Regions from separate parts of the Streptacidiphilus monticola genome, predicted to be linked through region 1. Evidence: predicted binding sites of a transcription regulator. Region 1 holds the regulator's gene; each other region holds the start of a gene.
The links. Region 1 encodes HrcA, which represses chaperone genes, less so after heat shock. Its sites were predicted from a motif close to TTNGCACTCNGNNNNNCNGAGTGCNAA; they were not measured.
Positions count from the first base shown of each region.

Region 2: the regulator HrcA is predicted to act here: its motif matches at 6,925-6,951, upstream of groL (chaperonin GroEL).
Region 3: the regulator HrcA is predicted to act here: its motif matches at 2,358-2,384, upstream of groES (co-chaperone GroES).

Region 1 covers NZ_JBHSQJ010000157.1:1,020-11,168, forward strand. The annotation lists gene ACFP3V_RS29625 (pectinesterase family protein) at 1-2,173, shown strand, start outside; gene ACFP3V_RS29630 (DUF3097 domain-containing protein) at 2,190-3,032, opposite strand; gene pspAB (PspA-associated protein PspAB) at 3,121-3,702, opposite strand; gene htpX (zinc metalloprotease HtpX) at 3,720-4,649, opposite strand; gene hrcA (heat-inducible transcriptional repressor HrcA) at 4,843-5,874, shown strand; gene dnaJ (molecular chaperone DnaJ) at 5,901-7,046, shown strand; gene ACFP3V_RS29655 (16S rRNA (uracil(1498)-N(3))-methyltransferase) at 7,127-7,870, shown strand; gene ACFP3V_RS29660 (aroma-sacti cluster domain-containing protein) at 8,010-8,204, shown strand; gene ACFP3V_RS29665 (B12-binding domain-containing radical SAM protein) at 8,295-10,149, shown strand, end outside.
Region 2 covers NZ_JBHSQJ010000141.1:53,607-63,755, forward strand. The annotation lists gene ACFP3V_RS27785 (MarR family transcriptional regulator) at 19-876, opposite strand; gene ACFP3V_RS27790 (DMT family transporter) at 988-2,016, opposite strand; gene ACFP3V_RS27795 (LysR family transcriptional regulator) at 2,108-3,061, shown strand; gene ACFP3V_RS27800 (HD domain-containing protein) at 3,069-3,752, shown strand; gene ACFP3V_RS27805 (hypothetical protein) at 3,817-4,284, shown strand; gene ACFP3V_RS27810 (DUF4031 domain-containing protein) at 4,270-4,548, opposite strand; gene ACFP3V_RS27815 (hypothetical protein) at 4,545-4,898, opposite strand; gene groL (chaperonin GroEL) at 5,184-6,806, opposite strand; gene ACFP3V_RS27825 (cold-shock protein) at 7,215-7,418, opposite strand; gene ACFP3V_RS27830 (MoaD/ThiS family protein) at 7,824-8,102, opposite strand; gene thrC (threonine synthase) at 8,099-9,379, opposite strand; SAM riboswitch class I at 9,396-9,529, opposite strand; gene ACFP3V_RS27840 (glucosyl-3-phosphoglycerate synthase) at 9,724-10,149, shown strand, end outside.
Region 3 covers NZ_JBHSQJ010000021.1:5,334-15,482, forward strand. The annotation lists gene tsaD (tRNA (adenosine(37)-N6)-threonylcarbamoyltransferase complex transferase subunit TsaD) at 1-55, shown strand, start outside; gene ACFP3V_RS06690 (polysaccharide deacetylase family protein) at 116-1,021, shown strand; gene ACFP3V_RS06695 (THUMP-like domain-containing protein) at 988-2,187, opposite strand; gene groES (co-chaperone GroES) at 2,533-2,841, shown strand; gene groL (chaperonin GroEL) at 2,958-4,586, shown strand; gene ACFP3V_RS06710 (MOSC domain-containing protein) at 4,661-5,296, opposite strand; gene ACFP3V_RS06715 (WhiB family transcriptional regulator) at 5,360-5,677, opposite strand; gene ACFP3V_RS06720 (response regulator) at 6,092-6,703, shown strand; gene shbA (RNA polymerase sigma factor ShbA) at 6,921-7,574, shown strand; gene guaB (IMP dehydrogenase) at 7,728-9,227, shown strand; gene ACFP3V_RS06735 (GuaB3 family IMP dehydrogenase-related protein) at 9,439-10,149, shown strand, end outside.

The DNA.
Region 1 (10,149 bases):
GCCCGGCGGCGGCACCTACGGCACAGCGGGCAGCGCGACCGCCACCTTCTCCGCCGCCGGCATGACGGTGAGGAACCTCACCATCACCAACTCCTTCTCCAAGAAGGCACATCCGGAGATCACCGCCGGGCAGGCGGTCGCGCTGAACGCGCAGGGCGACCGGCAGGTCTACGACAACGACCGCTTCATCGGGCACCAGGACACCCTGCTGGCCTGGTCGCCGTCGGCCACCGCGCAGACCCGGCAGTACTTCCGCAGCGTGTTCGTGAAGGGTGACACCGACTTCATCTTCGGCAACGCCACCGCCGTCTTCGACCACGCCAACATCCAGGCCATCGACGACGGCGCGGCGGCGGGCGGGCTGAACGGCTTCATCACGGCCGCGAACACCGACGCCTCGAAGAAGTACGGCTTCCTGATCGCCGACAGCACGGTCAGCAGCACCGCCGCGGCGAACACCTACTACCTGGGCCGTCCCTGGCACCCCAGCAGCACGGCGGTCGCGCAGGTGGTGTTCCGCGACACCGCGCTCCCGGCGGCGGTCAAGAAGGCCTCGCCGTGGACGGACATGGGCGGGTTCAGCTGGAAGTCGGCCCGGTTCGACTCCTACGCCGACACCGGCGCGGGCGCCGCTGTGAACGCAAACAGTCCGCAGCTGACGACGGCCCGGGCCGCCGACTACACCGTCGCCAAATACCTGGCCGGGACCGACGGTTGGGCCCCGTTCGGCACCAGCGGCAGTACCGCGGCCGCAACGGCCGGCGCGACCGCGCAGGCGAGCACGCCGGCCGCCGCCACCGCCGGGGGCAGCGCGTTCGCGACCGCCACGGGGGACGCCCGCACCGTCACCGAGCCCAAGGCGCCGGCCACCGTCTGCGCCACCGTCAGCTCGAAGCTGGCCTGGAGCGGCCGGACCTCCTCCAGCGCGAACGAGACCACCCCGCCGGACACCGCCCGGATCCAGAGGGCGCTCGACTCCTGCACGCAGAGCGGCAGTTCGACGGTCGCGGTGAAGCTGGCCGCGTCCGGCTCCGGCGCCGCCTTCCTCAGCGGACCGCTGACCGTGCACAAGGGCGAGGTGCTGCTGCTGGACTCCGGCGTCACCCTGTACGCCTCCCGCAACCCGGCCGACTACCAGGTCAGCGGCAAGCCCAGGTGCGGCACGCTCTCCTCCGGCAAGGGCGGCTGCACCGCCTTCCTCACCGTCTCCGGCGCCAACGCCGGCATCGAGGCGGTCCGGGCGGCCAGCGGCAGCCAGGGGCGCATCGACGGCCGCGGCGACCAGACCATCCTCGGCACCAGCACCACCTGGTGGGGGCTGGCCACCCAGGCGCAGCAGCAGAACAAGAACCAGAACAACCCGCGGCTGATCCAGGCCAACAGCTCCGACAACTTCACGCTCTACCACGTGGACCTGCTCAACTCGCCCAACTTCCACGTCGTCTACAACGGCGGGACCGGCTTCACCGCCTGGGGCGTCCGGATCAGGACCCCGGCCACCGCCCGCAACACCGACGGCATCGACCCGGCCGGGGCGACGAACGTCACCATCAACGACTCCTACATCATGACCGGCGACGACGGCGTGGCGATCAAGGGCGGCGGCGCGGCGAGCAGGAACATCACCGTGGAGAACAGCCACTTCTACGGCACCCACGGCATCTCCATCGGGTCGGAGACCAACAGCGGCGTCAGCAACGTCCTGGTCCGGGACAACACCGTCACCGGCACCGACGCGCTCGGCAACGCGAGCGTCAGCAGCGTCGGCATCCGCATCAAGTCCTCCCCCGGCAACGGCGGGAAGGTCAGCGACGTCAGCTACCTGGACACCTGCGTCACCCTGGTCAAGGCCCCGATGGTGTTCGACACCCACTACTCCGGCGGCACCGGCTCCTACACGCCGTACTTCACCGGGATCGTGGTGGACGGGTTCCGCTCCACGGCCTCCACCTCCAGTGCCAGGTCCACCTTCGCAGGACTCAGTTCCCGCTATCCGCTGGGTCTGACGCTGGCCGACGTGGCCGTCGACACCACGGCGAACACCTCCTCCTACGCGCAGATCAGGACGTACGACTCCAATCTCAGGCCCAGCGGCACGGGCGTCACCGTCACCGCCGTCCCCGGCAGCGGCTCGGTGCCCAGCTGCTCCTTCCCGGCCTACCCGAACCTGTAGCAGTGCCTGGGTTCGGCTATGACCGCGTCGAACCGCTCGCCTGAGTGACGAAGTCGATCAGCTCCTCGACCCGGCCCAGCAGGGCCGGGTCGAGGTCGCGGTAGGAGCGGACGGAGGCGAGGACGCGCTTCCAGGCGGCCGCGGTGTCGTCGGGCCAGCCGAGGCGGCGGCAGGTGCCGAGCTTCCAGTCCTCGCCTCGGGGGACGTCCGGCCAGGCGGGGATGCCGACGCTCGCGGGCTTGACGGCCTGCCAGATGTCGATGAACGGGTGCCCCACGACCAGCACGTGATCCCCCGTCACCCGCTCGGCGATCCGGGACTCCTTGCTGCCCGGGACCAGGTGGTCCACCAGCACGCCCAGCCGTCGGCCCGGTTCGGGGCCGAAATCGGCGACGATGGCGGGGAGGTCGTCCACGCCCTCCAGGTACTCCACGACGACGCCCTCGACGCGCAGGTCGTCACCCCAGACGCGCTCCACGAGCTCGGCGTCGTGGCGCCCCTCGACGTAGATGCGGCTGGGGAGAGCGACGCGGGCCCTGGCGCCCTCGACGGCGATGGAGCCGGAGGCGGTCAGCCGCGGCCCCGCGGGCGCGGGGGCGGCGGCGCGCGGCCGGACCAGGGTCACCGGCCTGCCGTCCACCAGGAAGCCGCGCGGCACGAGCGGGAAGACCCGCAGCCTGCCGTGGCGGTCCTCCAGCGTGACGGTGAACCCCTCCGCCGTCCGCTCGCAGCGCACCACCGCGCCGCAGAAGCCGGTTGCCGCCTCCTCCACCACCAGGTCCCGCTCCGCGGGCACCTCGGGCACGGGCGTGCCGCGCTTCCACGGCGGGGTCAGGTCCAGTGCGTCGTACCGGCTCATGCGGCCATCCTGGCAGAGGCGCGCGCCGTGCCGGGCCCATGACCCGGACTCACCACCGGGGCGCAGAGCCCGGACGCACCATCCGGGATCACAACCCGGGCGCGCCCCAGACCGGGAACCAGCGGGTGAGGTCCTGCTCGATGCGGAGGTCGTTGGCGAGCATGGCCTTGGTCTGGATCTCCAGGGGGTTGTCCCGCTTCTCGCCGGGCAGCGGCGCGAAGGGGTAGAAGCTGCCTCGCTTGTAGAGGTAGACCAGCGCCAGCCGGCGACCGCGTTCGTCCGTGAAGTTGGCCAGGGAGCAGAGCAGTTGCGGGCCCCAGCCCTGGGACTCCAGGCCGGAGTTGACCGCGTGCAGGTCGTTGACGAGGGAGACGAAGTCGTCGGGGGACTGGCGGGCGGTGATCCACGAGTAGCCGTAGGAGTCGCGCGGGGTGATCTCCACGGGGGCGTCGCCGGTGGCCGTGTCCGCGTCGAGGAGGGCCCGGATGTCCTGCTGGACCTCGGCGAAGGCCGCGCCCTCGACGGGGGCGAAGCAGACGGAGCCGACGCCGGTCGGCCGGAAGCCCGTCGCGGCCTCCAGGGTGATCGCGGCGGAGGGCAGGCCGAACAGCTGGTCCAGGTCGGGCTTGACCGGCTTGCTGCGTCCGAGCAGGGCGTCGAGGAAACCCATCGGTGGGTCAGGTCCTTTCAGGCGCGGCCGAGTTCGTTGCTGATCCGGCCCAGCTGCTCCAGCCGCTTCTCCAGCGAGGGGTGCGTGGAGAAGGCGTTGGAGACGAGTTCGCGGGGCGAGATCGCGGGGGCGAAGTAGAAGGCGTTGAAGGGCTGCGCCCGGCGCAGGTCCTCTGTCGGGATGGCCGCCATCTGGCCGCTGACCTTGGTCAGCGCCGAGGCCAGGGCGGAGGGGCGGCCGGTGAGCAGCGCGGCCGAGCGGTCCGCGGACAGCTCGCGGTAGCGCGAGAGCAGCCGGGTCAGCAGGAAGCTGATCGCGTAGACGGCGGCGCTGACCCCGATGATCACGAGGGCGGCGACCGCCGTGTTGTCAGAGCCGTTGGCGTCGCGGCTGTCCCGCCGGTCGAAGCCCCCGAACATCCCGAACTGCAGGCCGGCCCGGGTGATCACGCCGGCCAGCACCCCGAGGAAGCCGGCGATGGTCATGACCGCCACGTCCCGGTGGGCCACGTGGGACAGCTCGTGGGCGAGCACGCCCTCCAGCTCCTCCGGCTCCAGCCGCCGAAGCAGCCCGGTGGTCACGCAGACCACGGCGTTCTTCTCGTTGCGGCCGGTCGCGAAGGCGTTGGGCACGTCGCTCTGGGCGACGGCGACCCGGGGCTTGGGCATGTCGGCCAGCGCGCACAGCCGGTCGATCGTGCCGTGCAGTTCGGGGTACTCCTGGGCGGAGACCTCGTGGGCGCCCATGCTGAAGGCGGCGATCTTGTCGCTGAACCAGAACTGCGCGACGAAGAGGGCGCCCGCGACGATCACGACGATCGGCCAGTAGCCCTTGAAGAGGACGAGCAGCGCACCGACGAAGACCACGTAGAGCAGGCCGATCAGGAACATGGTCAGCAGCATGCGGCTGGTCAGCCCGCGGTCGGGGGCGAAGCGGGTCCTGGACATGTCGTCCCTCCTGGGGGCCTGGCTCTTCCCGGCCATCATGCCGCGTCGGCCCCCGTATGTGGTACGTACGACGGCCCCCGGTCGTTCCGCCCGCAGGCCCTTGCGGCTTACACTGACCGTTGACTGTTTCTGGCACTCTCCCTTCAAGAGTGCCAGGTGGGGCCGAGGGGCGGAGGACGGGAGGTGTGCGCGCGTGCGTGAAGAACGCAAGCTCGACGACCGCAAGCTCGCGGTGCTTCGGGCCATCGTCCAGGACTATGTGGGCACCGAGGAGCCGGTCGGCTCCAAGGCCCTGGTGGAACGGCACAACCTGGGCGTCTCCTCGGCCACGGTCCGCAACGACATGGCGGTGCTGGAGGAGGAGGGGTACATCCACCAGCCGCACACCAGCGCCGGGCGGGTCCCCACCGACAAGGGCTACCGGCTCTTCGTGGACCGGCTGACCGAGGTCAAGCCGCTGTCCACGGCCGAGCGCCGGGCCATCATGAGCTTCCTGGACCACGCCGTGGACCTCGACGACGTGGTCGCCCGCACGGTCCGGCTGCTCGCGCAGCTGACCCGGCAGGTGGCGGTCGTGCAGTACCCCTCGCTCACCCGCTCGACGGTCCGTCATGTCGAGCTGGTGGCGCTGACCCCGACCCGGGTGATGCTGGTGCTGATCACCGACACCGGCCGGGTGGAGCAGCGGATCATCGAGTGCCCGGTCCAGGTCGGCGAGACCACGCTGGCGGAACTGCGCACCCGGCTGAACGCGATCGCCGGCGGCCAGCGCTTCGCCGAGGTGCCGCGGCTGCTGGAGAACCTGCCCGAGTCCTTCGAGGCCGCCGAACGCCCCGTGGTCAGCACCGTCCTGGCCACGCTGTTCGAGGCCCTGGTCGAGCAGACCGAGGAGCGGGTGGTGCTCGGCGGCACCGCCAACCTGACCCGGTTCCCGCACGACTTCCCCTTCACCATCGCCCCCGTGCTGGAGGCGCTGGAGGAGCAGGTGGTGCTGCTGCGTCTGCTGGGTGAGCAGGCGGATTCCGGCATCCGGGTCCGGATCGGCCACGAGAACGCCTACGAGGGCCTGAATTCCACGTCCGTCGTCTCGGTGGGCTACGGTTCGGGCGACGAGACACTTGCCAAACTGGGCGTGGTGGGACCCACGCGCATGGACTACGCCGGGACCATGGGCGCGGTGCGTGCGGTCGCGCGCTACGTCGGCCAGATCCTTTCAGCGTCCTGACGTTCGGAAACTAGCGGAGCATTTTGGTGGCCACGGACTACTACGCGGTACTCGGCGTCCGGCGCGACGCGGGTCAGGACGAGATCAAGAAGGCGTTCCGGCGCCTCGCGCGCGAACTGCACCCTGACGTCAACCCGGACCCGAAGACGCAGGAGCGGTTCAAGGAGATCAACGCCGCCTACGAGGTGCTCTCCGATCCGAACAAGCGTCAGATCTACGACCTGGGCGGGGACCCGCTGTCGCCGGGAGGCGGCGCGGGTGCCGGTGCGGGCGGCTTCGGCGCCGGTGCGGGCTTCGGCTTCTCCGACATCATGGACGCCTTCTTCGGCGCGGCGGCCGGCCAGCGCGGACCGCGCTCGCGGACCCGGCGCGGCCAGGACGCCATGATCCGGATCGACGTGGACCTGGAGGAGGCCGCCTTCGGCACCACCAAGGAGATCCAGGTCGACACCGCCGTCGTCTGCAACACCTGCAACGGCGAGGGCGCGGCCCCCGGCACCTCCGCGCAGACCTGCGACATGTGCCGCGGCCGCGGTGAGGTCTCCCAGGTGACCCGGTCCTTCCTGGGCCAGGTGATGACCTCGCGTCCGTGCCCGCAGTGCCAGGGCTTCGGCACGGTCGTCCCCAACCCCTGCCCCGAGTGCGCCGGCGACGGCCGGGTGCGGGCGCGGCGGACGCTCACCGTCAAGATCCCTGCGGGTGTGGACAACGGGACCCGGATCCAGCTCGCGGGCGAGGGCGAGGTCGGCCCCGGCGGCGGGCCGGCCGGCGACCTCTACGTCGAGATCTCCGAGAACGCCCACCCGATCTTCCAGCGCCGCGGCGACGACCTGCACTGCACGGTCACCCTGCCGATGACGGCGGCGGCACTGGGCACCAAGGTGCCGCTGGAGACGCTGGACGGCGCGGCCGAGATCGACATCCGCCCCGGCACCCAGTCCGGCCAGTCCATCCCGCTGCACGGGCGCGGCGTCACCCACCTGCGCGGCGGCGGGCGCGGCGACCTCATCGTCCACGTCGAGGTGCAGACCCCGCAGAAGCTCGACCCGGAGCAGGAGGAGCTGCTGCGCCGGCTCGCCAAGCTGCGCGGCGAGGAGCGCCCCTCCGGCCAGTTCGCGCCCGGGCAGCAGGGGCTGTTCTCACGGCTCAAGGACGCCTTCAACGGCCGCTGACCGCGGGCCGGACGGCCGACCTCCCGGGCCGGACGGCCGCTGCACCACCAGGACTTCGAACGATTGGCGGCTGATCCACCGTGACCGCACCGGTGTTCGTGCTGGAGCCGGGCGCCTTCGCGCCCGTCGGCGGGACCGTCCGGCTGGACGGCCCGGAGGGACGGCACGCCGTCTCGGTGAAGCGGCTGGAGCCCGGTGAGGACGTCGTCCTGACGGACGGTCAGGGGCGCGGCGTCGCGGGCGTCGTGGCCGCGGTCCAGGGCAAGGACGTGCTGGAGGTCGAGGTGCGCGAGGTCCTCGACGAGCCCGAGCCCGAGGTCCGGATCACCGTCGTCCAGGCGCTGCCCAAGGGCGACCGGGGCGAGCTGGCCGTCGAGCTGATGACCGAGGCCGGGATCGACCGCATCGTCCCCTGGGCGGCGGCGCGCTGCGTCACCCAGTGGCGCGGCGAGCGCGGCGCGAAGGCGCTGGCCAAGTGGCGGGCCACCGCCCGCGAGGCGGGCAAGCAGTCCCGGCGGCTGCGGTTCCCCGTCGTGACCGACCTGATGACGACGCGTCAGCTGGCGCCGCTGCTGCGCGAGGCGGACCTCGCGGCCGTGCTCCACGAGGAGGGCGCGCTGCCGCTGGCCACCGCCGAGCTGCCCGCCAAGGGCGGGATCGTGCTCGTCGTCGGCCCCGAGGGCGGCGTCGCCCCCGAGGAACTGGCCGCCTTCGCCGAGGCCGGGGCCGCCGCCCACAAGCTCGGCCCCTCCGTGCTGCGCACCTCCACGGCCGGCGTCGCCGCCGGCTCCGTCCTCCTGGCCCGCACCGGCCGCTGGTCCTGACCCGCGTCCGAGGCCCGTCGATTCTGCCCCTCCGGGAGCGGCATGCTGCCGCTCCCGTTGCCGCTTTTGCCGCTCCGAGCCGCCTACGGTTGACCACGAAGCGCTTCGGAAACCTCAACATTCAAGGCAGGAGAGGGAAATGGCCTTCGACGCACTGTCCAAGCTGGCTTCCGCAGGCAACGCCGTGGACCTTCTGACCGCTGAGCAGCAGGCGGTCGTCGCCGAGCTGTCCGAGGAGGAGGTGGAGGTCATCACGACCCTGCAGGCCCGCCTCAGCGCCGTCGGCGGCGGCGAGGTCGAGGGCCAGGACGTGGTGATCTTCCGCATCGGCTGACCGCCGCCCGCGACCTCCGGGTGGGGCACCGCCGTACGGCGGCGCCCCACCCGGTCCGTCCGTTCCCGCTCGTTCGCCCGGAGGCGCAGGATGACCAGCGTGGTCCAGTTGTCGGCGGCGCGGCAGAAATCGGCACCGGACAATGCCGACCTTCCCTACCTGCTGATCAATCCACCGCTCACCGATCCCACCTATCCGTACCACTCGATCTCGTACCTCGTGGCCAACTGTGAGGCGTACGGCTTCACAGGGCACCGCTGCCTGGACGCGAACCTGGACGCGTTGAACCACCTGGCGGCCCCGGAGCAGGTCTCGGAACTGCTCGCGGAGGCACGGGAGTTCCGCGCCGCCGCCGAACGGCTGCCCGGCCTGACCCGGGGGCAGGAGATCCACTACCAGGCCGCGCTCGCCGCCGAAGGGCTGGAGCCGGACTTCGTGACCCGTGCCGTCGCCGTGCTGCGGGACCCCCAGGACTTCCACCACTACCCGACCTACCGGCAGGCCACGCTGGCCATCCACCGCTGGTTCCAGTTGCTGTCGCTGCGCTCGCTGCCGGGCGTCTTCAGCGGCCTGACGCTGCGGACCGCGGGGGCCGTCAACTACCAGAGCCACGGCGACCTCGCCGACCCCGAGGTCCTGGACGCGGTCAACGGCGCCTTTCTGGACTACATCCGCGGCCCCTTCCGCGACGTCCTGCGCAGCCGGCCGTGGCGCCTGGTCGGACTGTCCGTCAACTACGCGGCCCAGCTTCCCTTCGCGCTGCGCATGGCCCGGGAGATCCGCGAGCAGGTCCCGGACGCGGTCGTCGTCTTCGGCGGTACCGAGGTCTGCGACGACGTCAAGTACGCGCGGGACGACGCGGACGTGTGGCGGATGTTCCCGCACGCCGACCTGATCGTGCCCGGCGAGGGCGAGACGCCGCTGGTCGACATCCTGTGCGCGGTCCGCGACGGCGGCGGATTCGCCGGACTGCCGGGCGTGCTGCACCGCGGCGCCGACCGGCGGGCCATGCGGATCAACTACGAGCACGTCGGCGCGCTGCCCGCGCCCAAGTACGACGTCTGGGACTGGGAGGCGTACTGGTCGCCGGAGCCCGTCGTGCTGTACAGCCCGACCCGCGGCTGCTACTGGAACAAGTGCACGTTCTGCGACTACGGCCTCAACACCGACCGGCCGACCTCCCCTTCGCGGGAGCGGCCGGTGGCCCGGGTGCTGGAGGACCTGGCCGGCATCGCCTCCTTCGCCCGCACGCTGTACTTCTCCGTGGACGCGATGTCGCCGAGATTCCTCCGGGAGCTGTGCGACGGGCTGACCGGAGCCGGGCTGGGCCTGCGCTGGAGTGCCGAGCTGCGTCTGGAACGCACCTTCCCGGCCCGGGGAACGGCGGCCCGGCTGCGCGACGCGGGCTGCGTGGCCATCGCGTTCGGCTACGAGTCGGCGAGTCAGCGCATCCTCGACCTGATCGACAAGGGCGTGCGGATCGAGCAGGTCCCGGAGATCCTGCGGGAGTTGGCGGCCGCCGGGATCGGCGCCCAGATGATGGGCTTCACCGGCTTCCCGGGCGAGACCGCGGAGGAGGCCGAGGAGACCTACGCCTTCCTGGCCCGGCACCGGGAGCTGTGGTCGCTCGCCGGAGTCGGCGGCTTCTCGCTCACACCGGGGTCCATCGTGGCCCGCCGGCCGGAGCGGTTCGGCATCGAGGTGCTGCCGCTGCCCCGCGAGCACGACATCGCGCGTCAGCTCTCCTGGCGGGACCTCGACAGCGGGGTGACCACGCACGGAGAGGCACGCCGGCCGGTCCCGCAGGCGCTCAAGGCGCAGATCCGCCGGGGGCTGGGGGGAAGGCCGTTCGTGGGAGGCATCGACAGCAGCCACACCCTGCTCTACTTCGCCGCCAACGGGCGGGGGCTGCTGCCGGACCGGGCGGCGGAGCCGGCCCGCCACC
Region 2 (10,149 bases), on a different contig from region 1:
TGCCGAATTCACGATTCCTCAAGCCTGACGGCAGTCCCGGCACAGGCCGTTGACGAAGGCGCCGGGGCGGCCGGGTGCGCGGCAGTCGTCGCACTCGCGGATGGGCTGGAGCAGGTCCGGCCCCTTCCGGGGTCGCAACCGCACAGGCGGCAGCTTGTCGATGAGACGGCTGCGGACGAGCCCGGCCGGGCGGTGGACCACCGCCGGCAGGCCCGCTGCCATCGCCTGCGCGAACTGCTCTGCCGTCACGCCCCGTTCGAACCATCGCGCCGCCTCACCGGCGAGCGCCTCGCAGTCGCGAGCGGAGAGGATCAGGCGGTGGTCACGCCGGGCGAGGTCGGCCAGCGCAGCATACGCAGCGTCCACAGCTTCGGCACCAAAAGGGGCGGCATCATCCCCTTCGACGCCTTCGTCGCCCACGACGCCCTCGTCCGCCACGGCGCCGTCGTCGCCCTCGGCGGCGGGCACGGGGGTCTCCTCCGGGAACGCGGGCGGCGTGGCCGCGTCCTCCGTCCGGAGGAATTCAGTCCACCACTCGTCGTCGTGCGGGACGGCTGAGAACCAGGTCCGGTACGCCCAGCGGTTGCCGCCTTCGCCGACGCAGATCTGGACGCGGCGCAGGTGGCCGGCCAGGGTGAGGTTGCGCAGGGCGGAGGCCACCGCCGCCTGGCCGAAGCGGGGTTGGGCCTGGGCGAGGGTCTTGATGTCCATCTGCGCGCCTTCGGGCAGCTGGTCGATGAAGGCCGCGAGGTAGGCCTCCCGCTCCGGGAGGTGGGAGAAGTCGCCACGCCTGGCGATCCGCTGACCGTTCGTCAGGCGCTTGCCGAACCCGGCGGTGGCCATCGGGCAGGAGAGGGTAGAGTCAACGTAGGCCATGGGTCGTCCTTGTCGATCCGTTGGTCCAGACCCCGGCCAGGTGTTGGTAGCACCCCCGGGGTCGTCTTGTTCGTGGACGTTAGGGCATAAGAACGCTTCGTGGCAACACGATCACAATTCGTCATACCGGGTCGCATTTGCGCGCTCGCGCGGGACAGGGTGGGTGGGTGGGAGAAATCCTCCCACCCACTTCCTTTGGGTGGCGCTCGCCGCTCGGCCCGAGGAGAGCGAGCGCCGAGCGCCGGGAAATTCCGGCCCGGAATTCCCGATTGCGCCGGCAGCCCGATGGGCGCGTTCCACGGCCTGCCCCCCGTACGTCCCGGTGAGCATCAGCGCCGCGCCGAGGACCGCGACCGCCGTCAGGCGTTCGCCGCCCAGGGCCACGCCCGCCAGCACGGCCCAGACCGGCTCGGTGCCCAGCAGCAGGCTGGCGCGGCTGGCCGAGGTGCGCTGGACGGCCCAGGTCTGGGCAAGGAAGGCGAAGACGCTGCAGCCCAACGCGAGGTAGGCCAACTGGCCCCAGGTGGAGGCTGATTGGCTCAGTGCAGGGAGACCGCCGCGGGCGGTCGCGGCCGGGACGGCGAACAGCGCGGTCCCCACGACGGTCTGAACGGCCGTCAGCTGCAGCGGACGGATCCCGCCACGCGAGGCCAGGCGGCCGACCAAGGCGACGTGGCCCGCCCGGACGACGGCTGCCGCGAGCATCAGCAGGTCGCCGAGTCCCGGGAGGTGCAGGCCGGTGCTTCCGGTCATCAGCAGGCCGACGGCGGCGACGCACACCCCCGCCGCCGCGAAGAAGCGCATCGGGAGGCGGCCCCCGTCGAGCAGCGGGGTGAGGACGATCGTCAGGCTGATGATGAGGCCGGCGTTCGCGGCGCTGGTGTGGGCGACGCCGTAGGTCTCCAGCAGCAGGATGGCCGCCTGGGTGACGCCCAGCAGGGCACCGGTCCGGAGCTCGGGCCGCGACCAGCCCCGCCTGCCCACCAGGGCCGCGCAGGCGAGTGCGGAGGGGGCGTAGCGCGCGAAGAGGACGGTGGGCACCGGCAGGACGGCGGTGGCGTCCTTGGCGACCAGGTAGCTCGAACCCCAGACGAGGGCGACGAGCAGCAGCACGGCGTCCGTGCGCCGGGAGTCGGACATGACGTCCACGCTTCCGCATGAGGACGATGAAGCCAAGGACCAGTCTCTGAAGGAGCGATTTAGAACCCCTACAGCGTCGTAGACTTTCCGCGTGGATGCCCGACAGCTGCGAATCCTGCGGGAGCTGGGCGAGTTGGGCAGTGTCACCGCGGTGGCGGAGGCGCTGCTGGTGACGCCGTCCGCGATCTCCCAGCAACTGCGTCTGCTGCAGCGGGCGATGCCGGTTCCGCTGACCGAGCGGTCCGGGCGGCGGGTGGTGCTGACCGAGGCCGGTGAGGCGCTGGCCGCCGCGGCGATCGACGTCGAGACCGCGCTGGAGCGGGCCCGGCACGCGGTCGCCGACTTCGTCGAGCAGCCCGACGCCGCCGTGTCCGTGGCGGCCTTCCACAGCGCGGCGGCGACCTTCTTCCCGCCCCTGATGCGCGCGCTCTCGGGAGCCGGTGCGCCCAGGCTGGAGCTGGCGGACGAGGACGTGGCCCAGGACCGCTTCCCGCCTCTCACCCGCCAGTACGACCTGGTGCTCGCCCACCGCCTCGACCATGCCCCGCCATGGCCGCGCACGGTGGCCGCGGCGACGCTGCTGCGCGAGCCGCTGGACGTCGCGCTGCCGGCCGACCATCCCTTGGCCGCCAGGTCCAGGCTGCGTCCGCGCGACGTGGCCGGTGAGCCGTGGATCACCGTGCACGACGGCTTCCCGCTGATGGCGACGATCGAGGCCATCGCCGCGGCGGCGGACGCGCGGATCGAGATCCGGCACCGGATCAACGAGTTCACGGTCGTCGCCGACGTCGTCGCGGCGGGCGGCGGCCTGGCCCTGCTGCCCCGGTGGACCGCGCGTCGGCACCCGGGCGTCGTGCTGCGTCCACTCAGCGGCGTGCACGCGGCCCGCCACATCGACGTGCTGCACCGGCCCGAGCGGGCGGCCCGTCGGGCGGTACGGACGGTCCTGGCCGAACTGCGCCGCGCGGCAGGGCAGGTGCGGCGCGGTGACACCGCCCGGAGGGACGGGGACGGCAGGGACGGCGATGAGAGGGAGCGGGGATGATGGGGGCATGGCCTCACCTCACGCGCACCAGGAGATCGCCGACGCCCTGCTCCCGCGGTGGACGGCGCTGATCGACCGCGTCCGCGAGGGCCGGACGGGCCCCGAGCCGCGCACCTACGGGGAGCAGCTGCTGCGCCGCTGGGGCGAGCCGCAGCGGCGCTACCACGACCTGCGGCACCTGCGGGCGGTCCTGCACCGGGTGGACCAGCTGGCCGAGTTCGCGGCCGACGCGGACAGCGTCCGGCTGGCGGCCTGGTTCCACGACGCCGTCTACGACCCGGAGCGCAGCGAGAACGAGGAGCGCAGCGCCCGCTTGGCGGAGCGGGTGCTGACGGAGCTTCTGGTGCCGAGCGCCGTGGTGGAGGAGACCGCCCGGCTGGTCCGGCTGACCGCCGACCACGCCCCGGACCGGGGCGACGCCAACGCGGCCGTCCTCTGCGACGCGGACCTCGCGGTGCTGGCCGGGACGCCGGAGGAGTACGCGGCGTATGCGGCGGCGGTGCGGGAGGAGTACGGATTCGTACCGGACGAGGACTTCCGCGTCGGCCGGGGCGCGGTGCTGGAACTGCTGCTGGCGCAGCGGGAGCTGTTCCGCACGCCGCCCGGGGCCGCTTCCTGGGCCGAACCGGCTCGGGCGAACCTCCGTGCCGAACTCGACCGCCTGCGCGGTAAGGTGCCGCCCATCGGATGAGCCGGACGAGAGAGCCGGACACGAGCCGGACAGGCTGACGGTCGGTCGGATCAGGGTGGGGCCCATGCAGATCGAGACCACGTACGAGTACCCGCGCGCGGCGATCCTGCGCGCCGTGCGGCGCGGCTATCTGCCGACCGTCGCCGCGCTGGGTCTGCTGGCGCTGGCGGCCGTGGTCGTCGGCGCGCTGCCGGGGAGCACGGCGGCGAGCCGGGTGCTGCTGTTCCTCGCGGGGATCGCCCTCGCCGCGGTCGCGGGCGGCTTCGCCCGGCACTCGGAGAACGGCGCGTCCCGGCAGACGGGAAAGCGGACGGTGCGCTTCTCGGAGGAGTCGCTGTCGCTGACGACGGGCGCGGAGTCCCACGTGGTCAACTGGCCGGCCATCCGCCGGGTCCAACTGCGGCGCGGCTGGCTGTACTTCGAGAGCACCGGGGCGACGCCCGGGTTCAGCCTCCCGGCGGAGGTGCTGGGCGAGAGCCAGTACGCGGAGCTGACCGAGTGGCTGCGCGGACGCAAGCTACTGGCCGCGTGACGCCGACCGCCGCCGCTTGCGGATGCGCAGGCCGGCCGCCGTGAGCCGGGCCACGATCTCGCGGCTGCGGACCGGCTGCGCGCCCAGCGCGAGGGCATCGTGGTACCGGTGCTCGGGAACGTCGTAGTGGTCGCCGTCGAAGCCCCGCTCGGGGATGCCCAAGGCGCGGGCGAAGGCATGGAGTTCGTCCAGGGACGCGTCGCTGGCCAGGTGCGACCAGAGCTTGCCGTGCCCGGGCCAGGCGGGCGGGTCGATCAGGATCACGGCGTCAACTCGCCCACGGGGGCGACCACGACGCCCTCCTTGCCGCAGACCCAGTGCGGATCGGGGCCCAACTCCGGTTCCACGGAGAGGGCGTGGGGATCGCCGTCCCCCGCGCAGGCGGTGCAGAGGGGCCAGCGGCCCCAGCCGTCGAGGAGGGCGTCCTGCATGTCCTGCGCGACCAGCCCGAGCAGGTAGTCCTTCCCGTCCGGCCACTGCTCCACCCACCAGCGTCGCTGCGCGACGGCGTCCTCCAGGAGGGAGACGATCTCCGCCTCGGCGATGTCCCGGACGGTCAGATCGTGCAGCAGGGCGCTTCGGGCGCTGTGAAGCGCCCGTTCGAGTTCGGTCATCCTTACAGTTTGCACTGTCGTCCAGTCGCACCTTCAGGGCGCGAGGCGGCAGGCATGTGCGGCTCCCCCGCGTGGGCGCGAGCAACGACACACCGCTCCGGGAGTCCGGCCCCTTCTGCGGACGAACCCTCCGAGCGTGGCAGGTTGCTCGCGCCTACGCGGCGGAGCCGCACATGCATGCAGGCTCGCGCCCCCGAGGGCGACTCCGCCGCCGAAGGCCGCAGGGCGGCTCCCCCGTTGCCGGGGGAACCGCCCTGCGGGGGGTTCAGTCGGGCTGAGGCTGGATCAGAAGTCCATGTCCCCGCCGGGCATGCCGGCGCCCGCCGCGGCGGCGGCCTTCTCCGGCTTGTCCGCGATGACCGCCTCGGTGGTGAGGAAGAGCGCGGCGATGGAGGCCGCGTTCTGCAGCGCGCTGCGGGTCACCTTGGCCGGGTCGATGATGCCCGTGCCGACCAGGTCGACGTACTCGCCGGTCGCGGCGTTCAGGCCGTGGCCCGCGGGCAGGTTGCGGACCTTCTCCACCACGACGCCGCCCTCGAGGCCGGCGTTGGTCGCGATCTGCTTGATCGGGGCCTCCAGCGCGACGCGCACGATGTTGGCACCGGTCGCCTCGTCGCCGTCCAGCTCGAGCTTGTCGAAGGCGATGCCGGCCTGCAGCAGGGCCACGCCACCACCGGCGACGATGCCCTCCTCGACAGCCGCCTTGGCGTTGCGCACCGCGTCCTCGATGCGGTGCTTGCGCTCCTTGAGCTCGACCTCGGTCGCGGCGCCGGCCTTGATGACGGCGACGCCGCCGGCCAGCTTGGCCAGGCGCTCCTGCAGCTTCTCGCGGTCGTAGTCGGAGTCGCTGTTCTCGATCTCGGCGCGGATCTGGTTCACGCGGCCCTGGATCTGCTCGGCGTCGCCGGCACCGTCCACGATGGTGGTCTCGTCCTTGGTGACGACGACCTTGCGGGCGCGGCCCAGCAGCTCGAGGCCGGTGTTCTCCAGCTTGAGGCCGACCTCCTCGGAGATGACCTGACCACCCGTCAGGATGGCGATGTCGCCGAGCATGGCCTTGCGGCGGTCACCGAAGCCCGGGGCCTTGACGGCGACGGACTTGAAGGTGCCGCGGATCTTGTTGACCACCAGGGTGGACAGGGCCTCGCCCTCGACGTCCTCGGCGATGATCAGCAGCGGCTTGCCGGACTGCATGACCTTCTCCAGCAGCGGGAGCAGGTCCTTGATGGCGCCGATCTTCTGGTTGGCGATCAGGATGTACGGGTCCTCGAAGACCGTCTCCATGCGCTCCAGGTCGGTGGCGAAGTACGCCGAGATGAAGCCCTTGTCGAAGCGCATGCCCTCGGTGAGCTCGAGCTCGAGCCCGAAGGTCTGCGACTCCTCGACGGTGATGACGCCTTCCTTGCCGACCTTGTCCATGGCCTCGGCGATGAGCTCGCCGATCGCCGGGTCGGCGGCGGAGATGGACGCGGTCTGCGCGATCTGGTCCTTGGTCTCCACCTCCTTGGCCTGCTCGAGCAGCTGGGCGGAGACGGCCTCGACGGCCTTCTCGATGCCGCGCTTGAGGGCCATCGGGTTGGCACCGGCGGCGACGTTGCGCAGACCCTCGCGGACGAGAGCCTGGGCCAGCACGGTGGCGGTGGTGGTGCCGTCACCCGCGACGTCGTCGGTCTTCTTGGCGACCTCCTTGACGAGCTCGGCGCCGATCTTCTCGTACGGGTCCTCGAGCTCGATCTCCTTGGCGATGGAGACACCGTCGTTGGTGATCGTGGGGGCGCCCCACTTCTTCTCCAGAACGACGTTGCGGCCCTTGGGGCCCAGCGTGACCTTGACAGCGTCGGCGAGCTGGTTCATGCCCCGCTCGAGGCCGCGACGAGCCTCCTCGTCGAACGCGATGATCTTCGCCATGGAAGTGGTCCTCCTGGACAGACTGGCTGCGTGCGGACCGCGCTGGCGCCCGCGACGGACGGCACCGGCCGACGGAGTTCCTTCCCCTCCGCGCCCGGGGCCTCACCGACCCGGCCCGTTCGCACTCTCTACCGCAGAGTGCTAACGCCAATGATTAGCACTCGACCCCCGAGAGTGCAAGCAGCCCCGAAGGGCTTCCTTGCAAGGGCGGTGGCGGGCGACGGGAGGGGGCAAGCAGCCCGAAGGGCTTCGTTGCAAGGGGTGGCAGGCAGCCGAGGGCGGGCACAACGCAAGGGACCCGGCGCCCCGGGGGCGACGGGTCCCTTGAGAAGACCTGCGTTTCGGCCTGGTGCCGTTCGGAACAAGGCTCAGCGGGTCGTATCAGTCAGCGATCACGCCGAGTGAGTGTCAGGCGAGCACGCGGACCATGTCCGCCTGCGGGCCCTTCTGGCCCTGCGAGATCTCGAACTCGACCCGCTGACCCTCCTCGAGCGACCGGTACCCGTCCATCTGGATCGCGCTGTAGTGGACGAACACGTCCGCACCACCGTCGACCGCGATGAAGCCGTAGCCCTTCTCCGCGTTGAACCACTTGACGGTGCCCTGAGCCATGCCAAACTCCCCTATTACTGGCCCTTTCACGGTCCGCACGCCGCGGACCGGGCCTGCACGGGCCACCGCCTTGGTGCCGTGGCTCGCTCGGCCGACGCTGAATGTATCCACTCCACTGCCCTGAGCAACAGAGCATTAGACGGGGAATTCTCACGTCTTCTTCAGCGACATTTCCGGCTGATGACTGCAAACTATGGCAATTCAGACGGGACAAACCGGGCTCATCCGACATTTCGCAACGTTAAATCTGCATGCCGCCGTCTCGCCCAACGGGACGGAAGAAAAGGTTTGAGACGCGGGAGAACTGCGCAGCACTCTACTCCTGCCGGAAGGGTGCAAATGCCAAGGCCGGGGTCCCTTTCGGGACCCCGGCCTCGACGGAATGCGGCAGGCGGGCGGCGCGGCTCAGCAGCCGCCGGCCACCGCCGGGATGATGGACACGCCCGCGCCCTCCGGCGTGGCCGTCTCCAGGCCCTCGGCGAAGCGCACGTCGTCGTCGTTCACGTAGATGTTGACGAAGCGGCGCAGCTTGCCGGTGTCGTCCAGCAGACGCGCGCGGATGCCCGCGTGGTTGGCCTCCAGGTCCTCGATCACCGCGGCCAGGGTGGCGCCCTCGGCCTTCACCTCGGCTTCGCCGCCGGTGTAGGTGCGCAGGATGGTGGGGATGCGGACGGTGACGCTCATGACGCGAGACCTGCCTCTCGGAACGAGTCAAGGGTGGGGCGGATGACGGCGGTCGGCCGGGCGCGGTCGGCCACCGCGTCCAGGGTCTTCAGTCCGTCGCCGGTGTTCAGGACGACGGTGGTCAGCGTCGGGTCGAGCACGCCGTTCTCGATCAGCTTGCGCGTCACGCCGACGGTGACGCCACCCGCCGTCTCGGCGAAGATGCCCTCGGTGCGGGCCAGCAGCTGGATGGCGTCGACGATCTGAGCGTCCGTCACGTCCTCCACCGCGCCGCCGGTGCGGCGGGCGATGTCCAGGACGTAGGGGCCGTCGGCGGGGTTGCCGATGGCCAGGGACTTGGCGATGGTGTCCGGCTTCTGCGGGCGGATCACGTCGTGGCCCGACTTGAAGGCGACGGAGACCGGGGAGCAGCCCTCGGCCTGGGCGCCGAAGATCTTGTAGGGCTTGTCCTCGACCAGCCCCAGGGCGATCAGCTCCTTGAGACCCTTGTCGATCTTCGTCAGCTGCGAGCCGGAGGCGATCGGGATGACCAGCTGGTCCGGCAGCTGCCAGCCGAGCTGCTCGCAGATCTCGTAGGCCAGCGTCTTCGAGCCCTCGCCGTAGTACGGGCGCAGGTTGACGTTGACGAAGCCCCAGCCCTCGCCGGCCGGGTCGCCGATCAGCTCCGAGCAGAAGCGGTTGACGTCGTCGTAGTTGCCCTCGATGCCGACCAGCTCGCCGCCGTAGACCGCGGCCATGACGACCTTGCCGGCCTCCAGGTCATGCGGGATGAAGACGCAGGAGCGCAGGCCCGTGCGGGCCGCCGCCGCGCCGACCGCGCCGGCCAGGTTGCCGGTGGAGGAGCAGGACAGCGTGGTGAAGCCGAAGGTGCGGGCGGCCTCGACGGCGATGGCGACGACACGGTCCTTGAACGAGTGCGTCGGATTGCCGGAGTCGTCCTTGACGTAGAGGGCTCCGGTGACGCCCAGCTCGCGGGCCAGGTTGTCGGCCTTGACCAGCTTCGTCCAGCCCGGGTTCAGGTTCGGCCGTGACGCCACGTCGGGCGAGACGGGCAGCAGCGGCGCGTAGCGCCAGATGCTGTGCGGGCCGTTCTCGATCTGCTTGCGCAGCGACTCCGGGTCGCCGACCGGGAGTTCGTACGCGACCTCGAGCGGCCCGAAGCACTCCAGGCAGGCGAAGTCGGGGGCCAGGGGCGTGCGTGCTCCGCACTCGCGACAGGAGAGCGCGACGGCGGGTCCGAAAGCGTCGGAAGGTACGGCAGTGTCAACTCGTGCCATGGTGGCGAGGCCTCTCTCCTCATCTTCCCCACGGCGCGTCTCGCCGTGGGCCGGAATTGGCACCTTCCCCACCGGGCCTCGCGAAGGAGAGCAGGCAGGAGGGTTGCCGGGACGTCAACGGGCCGTTCCCTCAGTCCCTCTGGATGAGCTCTGTGGCGGGCGGGACACTGGGGTTCCGCGCGCGTTTGTGGGTCTTGCGTACGATTCGGCCCCCGGTGTGCGCGGGGACCTTCTCGTCCCCAAGACTGTAACTGACGGCCCTGGTCCCGCCAGAGGCCGTCCGCGAGGCGAGACAGAGCCGGGCCGAGCGCCCCGCTCCGGACGGACGAACGATGGGGAGAGTTGTGCTCGACGAGGTCGCGGACTGGCTGCGCCGTCGCTCCTGGACCGCCGCCGACCGGCCCCTGGCCCAGCTGCTGGCGGCCAAGGAGCGGACCGGCGAGACGGTCAGCGTGGTGCTGCCCGCGCTCGACGAGGAGGCCACGGTCGGCGCCGTCGTCGCCGGGATCCGCCGTTCGCTGGTCGAGACGGTGCCCCTGGTGGACGAACTGCTGGTGCTGGACTCCGGCTCCACGGACCGGACGGCGGAGGTCGCCGCGGCGGCCGGGGCCAAGGTGATCCACCGGGACGAGATCCTTCCCGAGCTGCCGGCCGTGGCGGGCAAGGGCGAGGTGCTCTGGCGCTCGCTCTTCGTCACCAGCGGCAGCATCGTCGCCTTCGTCGACGCCGACCTGCGCGAGTTCGACCCGGTCTTCGTCTCCGGGATCGTC
Region 3 (10,149 bases), on a different contig from region 1:
GACCCATGTCCCGGCGGACCACGACGCCTTGCACCGCCATGCCGAGCACGGTTAAGGCTCGGCAGGATCGGTGAGAATCCGTCACAACCCGGTCCGAACTGGGAACTTCCCGGGAATGCGCCGTGTCTCCCAGGGTGTGATCAAACCCCTCGCCGTCGTCGCGCTGGCGGCCGCGGGCGCCGTCGCGCTCAGCGGCTGCTCCGGCTCCGCGACCCCGAAGCCGTCCCTCCCGTCCCCCGCCGTCTCCCCGGGAGGCGGCGGCGACCAGGGAGGAGGAGCGGTCCCCGTGGTCAACGGCGGCACGCCCTCGGCCGCGCTCTGGGCCAAGTGGGGGCTCAAGCCGCTCGCCGTCGCGCCCCCGCCGCCCGCCGTGCCCCCGATCCGGCTGAGCCGCTCCGGGAAGGTGCCGGTGATCTCGGACGTGCCGACCCGGCAGAAGATCGTCTTCATCACCATCGACGACGGGGCCGAGAAGGACCCCCGATTCGTGCAGATGATGCGGGACCTGCGGGTGCCGTTCACGATGTTCCTGACCCGGGACATCATCAAGAACGACTACGCCTACTTCAAGCCGCTCCAGGCGCTGGGCAACAGCATCCAGAACCACACCCTGAGCCACCCGGTGATGCCCTCGCTGTCGCTCTCCGCGCAGAAGGCGCAGATCTGCGGCGACGAGCAGACGCTGCGTCAGCAGTACGGCACCACGCCCTACCTGTTCCGCCCGCCGTACGGGGCGGGCGCGTACACGGCGAACCTGAACGCCGCGGTGCAGGCCTGCGGGCCGCGCGCGATCGTGCTGTGGCGGGAGTCCATGCAGATCAAGGGCCTGCAGTACCAGGACCCGAAGAAGCAGCTGCACCCGGGCGACATCATCCTGGCCCACTTCCGCGGCCCCTCCGAACTACGGGGGGAGACCATGGTCCACATGTTCCAGAACCTGCTCCGCCGGATCGAGGAGCAGGGCTTCGCGGTGGCCCGGCTGGACGACTACGTCGCCCCGCCGTCGGCGGCGACCGGCTGACCGAGCAGCATCACCGGCGCGCCGTCCGCCCGGGTCAGGAAGACCGTGCAGGAGTGCGGGCCCTCCGGCTTCACCTTGCGGCGCAGCTCCTCCGGCTCGACGGCGGAGCCCCGCTTCTTGACGGTGAGCGTGCCGACGCCGCGCTCGCGCAGGATCGCCTTGAGCCGCTTGAGGTTGAACGGCAGGGTGTCGGTGATCTCGTAGGCGGTGGCCCAGGGGGTGGGCCGGAGTTGATCGGCCGTCAGATAGGCGATGGTCGGGTCGATCAGCGTGGCGCCCAGCTCGGCGGCGACCTCGGCGACGAGGTGGGCGCGGATGACCGCGCCGTCGGGCTCGAAGAGGAAGCGCCGCACGGGACCTGACGGCGGGTCGGGCAGCGTCCCGCCGGTGAGGCTGGCCCCGGCGGGCAGCAGCGTGGCGCGGTGCGGCTGCGCGGCCTCGGTGCCGAACCAGAGCGCGGCCTCCTTCACGTCGCCCTGCTCGGACACCCACTCCGCCTCGGCGTCCTCGGGGACGGCCTCGTGCGGGATCCCGGGGGCCACCTTGAGCGCGGCGAAGGGCGTGGTGCGGGCGGCCCCGACCGCCCAGGAGAGCGGCGGGGAGTAGGCCTCCGGATCGAAGATCCGGCCCCGCCCGGAGCGGCGGGCGGGGTCGACGAAGACGGCGTCGAAGCCGGCCAGGTCCACCTCGGTGACGTCGGCGCGGAGTTGGGTGATCCGGTCCTGCAGCCCCAGCGCGGCGGCGTTCGCCTCGGCGACCGCGCAGGTGAGCTCGTCCCGGTCGACGGCGAGCACCTCGATGCCGGCCCGGGCGAGGGCGAGGGCGTCGCCGCCGACGCCCGAGCAGAGGTCCGCGACGCGCCGGACGCCCAGCCCCGCCATCCGCGCGGCCCGCCAGGCGGCGACCGCGGACCGGGTGGACTGCTCGACGCCGTGCGGGGTGAAGTACATGCGACCGGCGTCGGGCCCGAACTTGGCCCCGGCGCGGGCCCGGAGGTTCGCCTGCTCGAGCGCCGCGCGCACCAGCTCCGGCCCGAAGTCCCGGCGCAGCCGGGTCGCCACCGCCAACTCGGTGCCCGGCCGGTACTCGCCGACCGCGTCGAGCACGGCCTGACCTTCGGCGGTCAGCAGGGCACGAAAGCTCTCGATCTCCACAGACAGAACCATGCACCATCCCCCAGGGGCGCGAGGATCCCACCCTTCGGGCGGGAGGTGCCCCAACCGAGCAACCCACCACGCGGGGGAGGTTCGTCCCCATGTGCGGGACGAACCTCCGTGGGTGGGGGGTTGCTCGCGCAGTGGGGATCCCCGCGCCCCCAAGGGGTGCGCCACGCGCATTGGCACTCTGGTTGACTGAGTGCTAAGCGACGCATACTGTCGTCGTTAGCACTCTCCGAGGGAGAGCGCTAAGCGTGACAGTGGCTGGTCCGGCACCGCGACGACGGGTCTGCTGCGCGTCCACGCTCATCAGACATGAAACCCCGCGAGATCTCCGAAGGGGGAGGTCGGATCGTGACGACCACCAGCTCCAAGGTTGCCATCAAGCCGCTCGAGGACCGGATCGTGGTCCAGCCGCTCGACGCGGAGCAGACCACCGCCTCTGGCCTGGTCATTCCGGACACCGCCAAGGAGAAGCCCCAGGAGGGCGTCGTCCTGGCCGTCGGCCCGGGCCGCTTCGAGGACGGTCAGCGCCTGCCGCTCGACGTCAAGGTCGGCGATGTCGTGCTCTACAGCAAGTACGGCGGCACCGAGGTCAAGTACAACGGCCAGGAGTACCTGGTCCTCTCGGCCCGCGACGTGCTCGCGATCGTCGAGAAGTAAGACCACCAGCTGATCCTCCATCAGCTCACCGACGCTGACCGCAGAGTCGTGACCCGCCCCGGGCACCCGTAACGGGGCCCGGGGCGCGGTTGTTCGAGAGGGAAACCCGAAAAGCCATGGCGAAGACCCTTCAGTTCGACGAGGACGCCCGCCGCTCGCTGGAGCGCGGCGTCAACAAGCTGGCCGACACGGTCAAGGTGACGATCGGCCCCAAGGGCCGCAACGTCGTCATCGACAAGAAGTTCGGCGCCCCGACCATCACCAACGACGGCGTGACCATCGCCCGTGAGGTGGAGCTCGAGGACGCCTACGAGAACCTTGGCGCGCAGCTCGTCAAGGAGGTCGCCACCAAGACCAACGACGTCGCGGGTGACGGCACCACCACCGCCACCGTGCTGGCCCAGGCCCTGGTGAACGAGGGTCTGCGCAACGTCGCCGCCGGTGCCGGCCCGGCCGGTCTCAAGCGCGGTATCGACGCCGCCGTCAAGGCCGTCGCCGAGCACCTGCTCTCCGTCGCCCGTCCGATCGAGGGCAAGGAGGACATCGCCGCCGTCGCCGCGCTGTCCGCCCAGGACCCGCAGGTCGGCGAGCTGATCGCCGAGGCCATGGACAAGGTGGGCAAGGACGGTGTGATCACCGTCGAGGAGTCCAACACCTTCGGCCTGGAGCTCGAGTTCACCGAGGGCATGCAGTTCGACAAGGGCTACCTGTCCCCGTACTTCGTCACGGACGCCGACCGCCAGGAGGCCGTCCTCGACGACCCGTACATCCTGATCAACCAGGGCAAGATCTCCTCGATCCAGGACCTGCTGCCGCTGCTGGAGAAGGTCCTCCAGGCCGGCGCCAGCAAGCCGCTGCTGATCATCGCCGAGGACGTGGACGGCGAGGCGCTGTCCACCCTGGTCGTCAACAAGATCCGCGGCACCTTCAACGCCGTCGCGGTGAAGGCCCCGGGCTTCGGCGACCGCCGCAAGGCCATGCTGCAGGACATCGCCGTGCTGACCGGCGCCACCGTCATCGCCGAGGAGGTCGGCCTCAAGCTCGACCAGGTCGGCCTGGACGTGCTGGGCACCGCCCGCCGCGTGACCGTCACCAAGGACGACACCACGATCGTCGACGGCGCGGGCGCGTCGGACGAGGTCGCCGGCCGGGTCGCGCAGATCAAGGCCGAGATCGAGGCCACGGACTCCGACTGGGACCGCGAGAAGCTGCAGGAGCGCCTGGCCAAGCTGGCCGGCGGCGTCTGCGTCATCAAGGTCGGCGCGGCCACCGAGGTCGAGCTCAAGGAGAAGAAGCACCGCCTGGAGGACGCCATCTCCGCGACCCGCGCCGCGGTCGAGGAGGGCATCGTCGCCGGTGGCGGCGCCTCCCTGGTGCACGCCCAGAAGGCGCTGACCGACGGGCTGGGCCTGGTCGGCGACGAGGCCGTGGGTGTCGCGGTCGTCCGCCGCGCCCTGGTCGAGCCGCTGCGCTGGATCGCCCAGAACGCGGGCCTCGAGGGCTACGTCATCACCACCAAGGTGTCGGAGCTCGGCAACGAGCGCGAGGGCTACAACGCCGCCACCGGTGAGTACGGCGACCTGATCAAGCAGGGCGTCATCGACCCGGTCAAGGTCACCCGCTCCGCGCTGGAGAACGCCGCGTCCATCGCCTCCCTGCTGCTCACGACCGAGACCCTGGTCGTCGAGAAGAAGGAAGAGGAGCCGGCCGCCGCCGCGGGCCACAGCCACGGCCACTCCCACTGACGCCGTCAGTCGCAGCACCGCGAGGGGCGCGAGGAACCCGGCCGCAGGCCGGGGACTCCTCGCGCCCCTCGCGCTCACCCCAGCTTCCGTTTGACGGCTGCTGACAGGGCGTCAATTCCGCGCAGGCGATCCAGCAGCTCCCGCTCCGTCGTCAGGGCGCGGAAGGTCAGGCCGATCGTCACCTCGTGCGGCGGCAGGTGCAGCACCTCCACCTCGTCGCCCGCCGTGATCTGACCGGGCGTCAGCACCCGCAGGTACGCACCGGGGACAGCGGCCTCCGTGAACCTGCGGACCCACTTCTGCTCGCCCAGCTCCCCGGCGAAGGTCCGGCACGGGATGCGGGGCGAGGTGACCTCCAGCACCAGCTCCGCGCCGATCCGCCAGCGTTCCCCGATCCTGGCCCCGGTGACGTCCACGCCCCGCAGGGTGAGGTTCTCGCCGAAGGTCCCCGCGGGCAGCTCCCGCCCCAACTCCCGTTCCCAGGCGTCCAGATCCTCCCGGGCGTAGGCGTAGACGGCCTGGTCGCCGCCGCCGTGGTGGCGCGCGTCGCAGATCTCGTCCCCGGCCAGGCCGCTGGTGCCGCGCTCCGGGCCGGGCGCCGCGACGGCCACCGGGCCGGTCGCCGGTCGCTTGCCGATCGCGGTCCGCCCCACGTCCGAATGCTCGCTCGCACGCCCACGGCCGGTGTTCACAGACAGCAAAGTCCCCATAGGCCGAAGCCTAGAGGGGGACTCCAGTCGCCGAAGAAACGTTTCTTCACTCAGTGGGGCCGGCTACTCCACCGGCAGCAGGCTCAACGGGTCCATGGTCCGACGCCGGGCCCGGCCCAGCAGCTCCTCACGTTCGTCCTCGGTCAGACCGCCCCAGACGCCGTAGGGCTCGCGGACGGCCAGGGCATGGGCAGCGCACTCGGCGCGGACCGGGCAGCGGGAGCAGACCTCCTTGGCGGACTGCTCGCGAGCGGTGCGAGCGGCGCCGCGCTCGCCTTCGGGGTGGAAGAACAGCGAACTGTCCACACCGCGGCATGCGGCAGAGAGCTGCCAGTCCCACAGGTCCGCGTTCGGACCGGGGAGGCGGGAGTAGTCGGCCATCGTTGTCGTTCCCTTGCGGTGTGCGTGTTGCTGACAAGAAGGTGCGATCTGATGGAAATATGACTCTTGCAGAAGTAATGGACAAGAGGCCATCAGCGTGGCATAACGTGCCGATAACCTCAAAATCCCACAAGGAAGGACTAATCGGGCATCCGCCGACGTGAGCGTGTCCTTCGAGCGGCGGCACTCGTTGGGAGTACACGAGGTGGGTGATCCGTAGCGGATCAACCACGTAGAGTGGCATGTGCGGCTGCCAGGCCGTAACTCAAACGAGTGACGGTCGTTGGGAGTGCGGAGGCGGTCGACGGACCGGCGTCGGAGTGAACGGCGACGGACCCGCCGAAGGCCGTACCGGTGAGATTCGTAACCAGCCAGGAGGCTCAACGTGACGCGGATCAGCTGCGGAGGCGGGTCATGACTTCGGTGCTCGTGTGTGACGATTCCCCGCTCGCCCGTGAGGCGCTGCGCCGGGCGGTCGCGACCGTCCCGGGCGTGGACCGGGTGACCACCGCCACCAACGGCGAGGAGGTGCTCCGCCGTTGGGTCGCCGACCGGTCCGACCTGGTGCTGATGGACGTGCGGATGCCCGGCCTCGGCGGGGTGGAGACCGTGCGCCGGCTGCTCTCCGCGGACCCGGGCGCCCGGATCATCATGCTGACCGTCGCCGAGGACCTGGACGGCGTAGCCCTGGCGGTCGCCGCCGGCGCCCGCGGCTACCTGCACAAGGACGCCTCCCGCGCCGAGCTGCGGGCCACCGTCACCCAGGCGCTGGCCGACCCCACCTGGCGGCTCGCCCCGCGTCGGCTGCGCTCCGCCGAGATGGGCGCGGCCCCGACGCTGACGGCCCGTGAGATCCAGGTGCTCGAGGGCATGAGCCACGGCCGCAGCAACGCCGAGATCGGCCGCGAGCTGTTCCTCTCCGAGGACACCGTGAAGACGCACGCCCGCCGGCTGTTCAAGAAGCTCGGCGCCTCGGACCGCGCGCACGCGGTGGCCCTCGGTTTCCGCTGGGGCCTGGTTCGCTGACGGACCGTCGGATCTGACGGTCCGTCGGGTGCGCCCCACCGGGACCCCGTGACGACGGCGTTCGTCACCGCCCCGCCCGAGGGCGCACCATGGGGGTAGGCAGCACGGGGCTGCCGGGCGGGGAATGGGCAGGAATGGTGCCGTGGCGCATAACGTTCCGATGCACAAGTCCGGAGGCGGTGTCACCTTTTCCGGACCAACCAGGCACCATGGACCGGTGCGTGACGACGAAGCGACTGCCGCCCCGGGTGGTGTCCAGCCTGCTGAGGACGAGACGCCGCTGCTGTCCATCGCGGCCCTCGTGGTGCGCGCCGTGGAGGGCGACCCGGTGGCCACGGACGATCTGCTGGCCCAGGTCCATCCGCTGGTGCTGCGCTACTGCCGGGCCAAACTGATCCGGCTGCCGGGCAGCGCCCGGCACCACATCGACGACGTGGCCCAGGAAGTCTGCCTCGCGGTGCTCTGCGCGCTCCCGCGCTACCGCGACGAGGGACGCCCCTTCGAGGCCTTCGTCTTCGGCATCGCCGCCCACAAGATCGCTGACCTGCAGCGGGCCGCCATGCGCGGCCCCGGGCAGTCGGTCCCGCTCGGAGAGGAACTGCCGGACAAGCCCGACGACGCCCTCGGCCCCGAGGAGCGCGCGCTGCTCAGCAGCGACGCCGAGTGGGCCCGCGGCCTGCTGGCCGCGCTGCCGGAGCGGCAGCGGGAGCTGGTGCTGCTGCGCGTCGCCGCGGGCCTGACCGCGGAGGAGACCGGCGAGGTGCTGGGAATGTCCCCGGGCGCGGTCCGCGTTGCCCAGCACAGGGCGCTCAGCCGGCTGCGCGCACTCGCCGAGAGCGCGACGAGCGGCCCCGAGGCCCGGTCCGCGTAACCCGCACCGAGCGCGGCGGTTGTGAGCCCTACCTCAGTGATCGCTGGGGCGCAAGAGGGCACCCGTGGGATCGGTAGAATGACGTATCGGTGCCGAGCTGCCCACCAACGCGGCCCCCGAGGCGCCGAGTCGCGCCGGTACGGGAAGGTACTCATGTCTTACAACGCCGCAGGTGTACCCGAGAAGTTCGCGATGCTCGGGCTCACCTATGACGATGTCCTGCTGCTGCCCGGCCCTTCCGAGGTGCTGCCGAATCAGGTGGACACCTCGTCGCGGGTCTCGCGCAATGTGCGGGTGAACATCCCGCTGCTCTCCGCCGCCATGGACAAGGTCACCGAGGCGCGCATGGCCATCGCCATGGCCCGCCAGGGCGGCGTCGGCGTGCTGCACCGCAACCTGTCCATCGAGGACCAGGTGAACCAGGTCGACCTGGTCAAGCGCTCCGAGTCCGGCATGGTCACCGACCCGATCACGGTCGGCCCCGAGGCCACCCTGGCCGAGGCGGACGCGCTGTGCGCGAAGTTCCGGATCTCCGGCGTGCCGGTGACCGACGCCGAGGGCCGCCTGGTCGGCATCGTCACCAACCGCGACATGTCCTTCGAGACCGACCGGGGCCGACAGGTCCGCGAGGTCATGACCCCGATGCCGCTGATCACCGGCGAGGTCGGCATCTCCTCCGAGGACGCGATGGCGCTGCTGCGCCGCCACAAGATCGAGAAGCTGCCCCTGGTCGACGCCGAGGGCAAGCTGCGCGGTCTGATCACCGTCAAGGACTACGTCAAGGCGGAGCAGTACCCCAACGCGGCCAAGGACGCCAACGGCCGGCTGATCGTCGGCGCGGCGGTCGGCGCGAGCGCGGAGGCCCTGGACCGGGCGGTGGCCCTGGCCGAGGCGGGCGTGGACTTCGTGGTCGTCGACACCTCGCACGGCCACAACCGCAACGCGCTGGAGTGGATGGCCAAGATCAAGTCGACCATCGGCATCGACGTGATCGGCGGCAACGTCGCGACCCGGGACGGCGCGCAGGCGCTGATCGACGCCGGCGTCGACGGCATCAAGGTGGGCGTGGGCCCGGGGTCGATCTGTACCACCCGCGTGGTGGCGGGCGTGGGCGTGCCGCAGGTGACGGCGATCTACGAGGCCGCGGAGGCGGCGGCCGCCGCGGGCGTGCCGGTGATCGGCGACGGCGGCCTGCAGTACTCCGGCGACATCGGCAAGGCGCTGGCGGCGGGCGCGGACACCGTCATGCTGGGCTCGCTGCTCGCGGGCTGCGAGGAGTCCCCGGGCGAGCTGCTGTTCATCAACGGCAAGCAGTTCAAGTCCTACCGCGGCATGGGTTCGCTGGGCGCGATGCAGAGCCGCGGGCAGGCGAAGTCCTTCTCCAAGGACCGCTACTTCCAGGGCGAGGTCTCCTCGGACGAGAAGCTGATCGCCGAGGGCATCGAGGGCCAGGTGCCGTACCGCGGGCCGCTCGGGTCCGTGCTGTTCCAGCTCGTGGGCGGTCTGCGCCAGACGATGGGCTACGTGGGCGCGAAGACGATCGCGGAGATGAAGGACGCCCGGTTCGTCCGCATCACGTCGGCGGGTCTGAAGGAGTCGCACCCCCACGACATCCAGATGACGGTGGAAGCCCCCAACTACCACGGCAAGTGACGCCGCGTCAGGGGCCGGAGGCCCCTTGAGGGGCGCGCGGACACTGCGCGAGCGACCACACCACCCGGGGAGGCTCGACCCCTTGAGACGGGACGGACCTCCCCGAGCGGTGTGCTGGGCGCGCAGTGTCCTCGCGCCCCTGCGGACTGCGCCCCCTGGGCGTGGCTGATACTGGTGCTTGGCAAACTGCAGGCTGAGGGAAGGGCACGACGTGACCGAGATCGAGATCGGGCGGGGTAAGCGGGGGCGGCGGGCGTACGCGTTCGACGACATCGCGGTCGTGCCGAGCCGGCGGACCCGGGACCCGAAGGAGGTCTCGATCGCCTGGCAGATCGACGCCTACCGCTTCGAGCTCCCCTTCCTCGCGGCGCCGATGGACAGCGTCGTCTCGCCCGAGCAGGCCATCGCCTTCGGCCGCCTGGGCGGCCTGGGCGTGCTGAACCTGGAGGGCCTGTGGACCCGTTACGAGGACCCGACCTCGCTGCTCCAGGAGATCACCGACATCAAGGACGAGGCGGTCGCCACCCGCCGCCTCCAGGAGATCTACCGCGAGCCGATCAAGGCGGAGCTGATCACCCGCCGGCTCAAGGAGATCCGCGACTCCGGCGTCGTCACCGCCGCCGCGCTCTCGCCGCAGCGGACCGCCGAGTTCTCGAAGGTCGTCGTGGACGCGGGCGTGGACATCTTCGTGATCCGCGGCACCACCGTGTCCGCCGAGCACGTCTCCAGCGCCGCCGAGCCGCTGAACCTCAAGCAGTTCATCTACGAGCTGGACGTCCCGGTCATCGTCGGCGGCTGCGCCACGTACACCGCGGCGCTGCACCTGATGCGCACCGGCGCGGCGGGCGTGCTCGTCGGCTTCGGCGGCGGCGCGGCGCACACCACCCGGACGGTGCTCGGCATCCAGGTGCCGATGGCCACC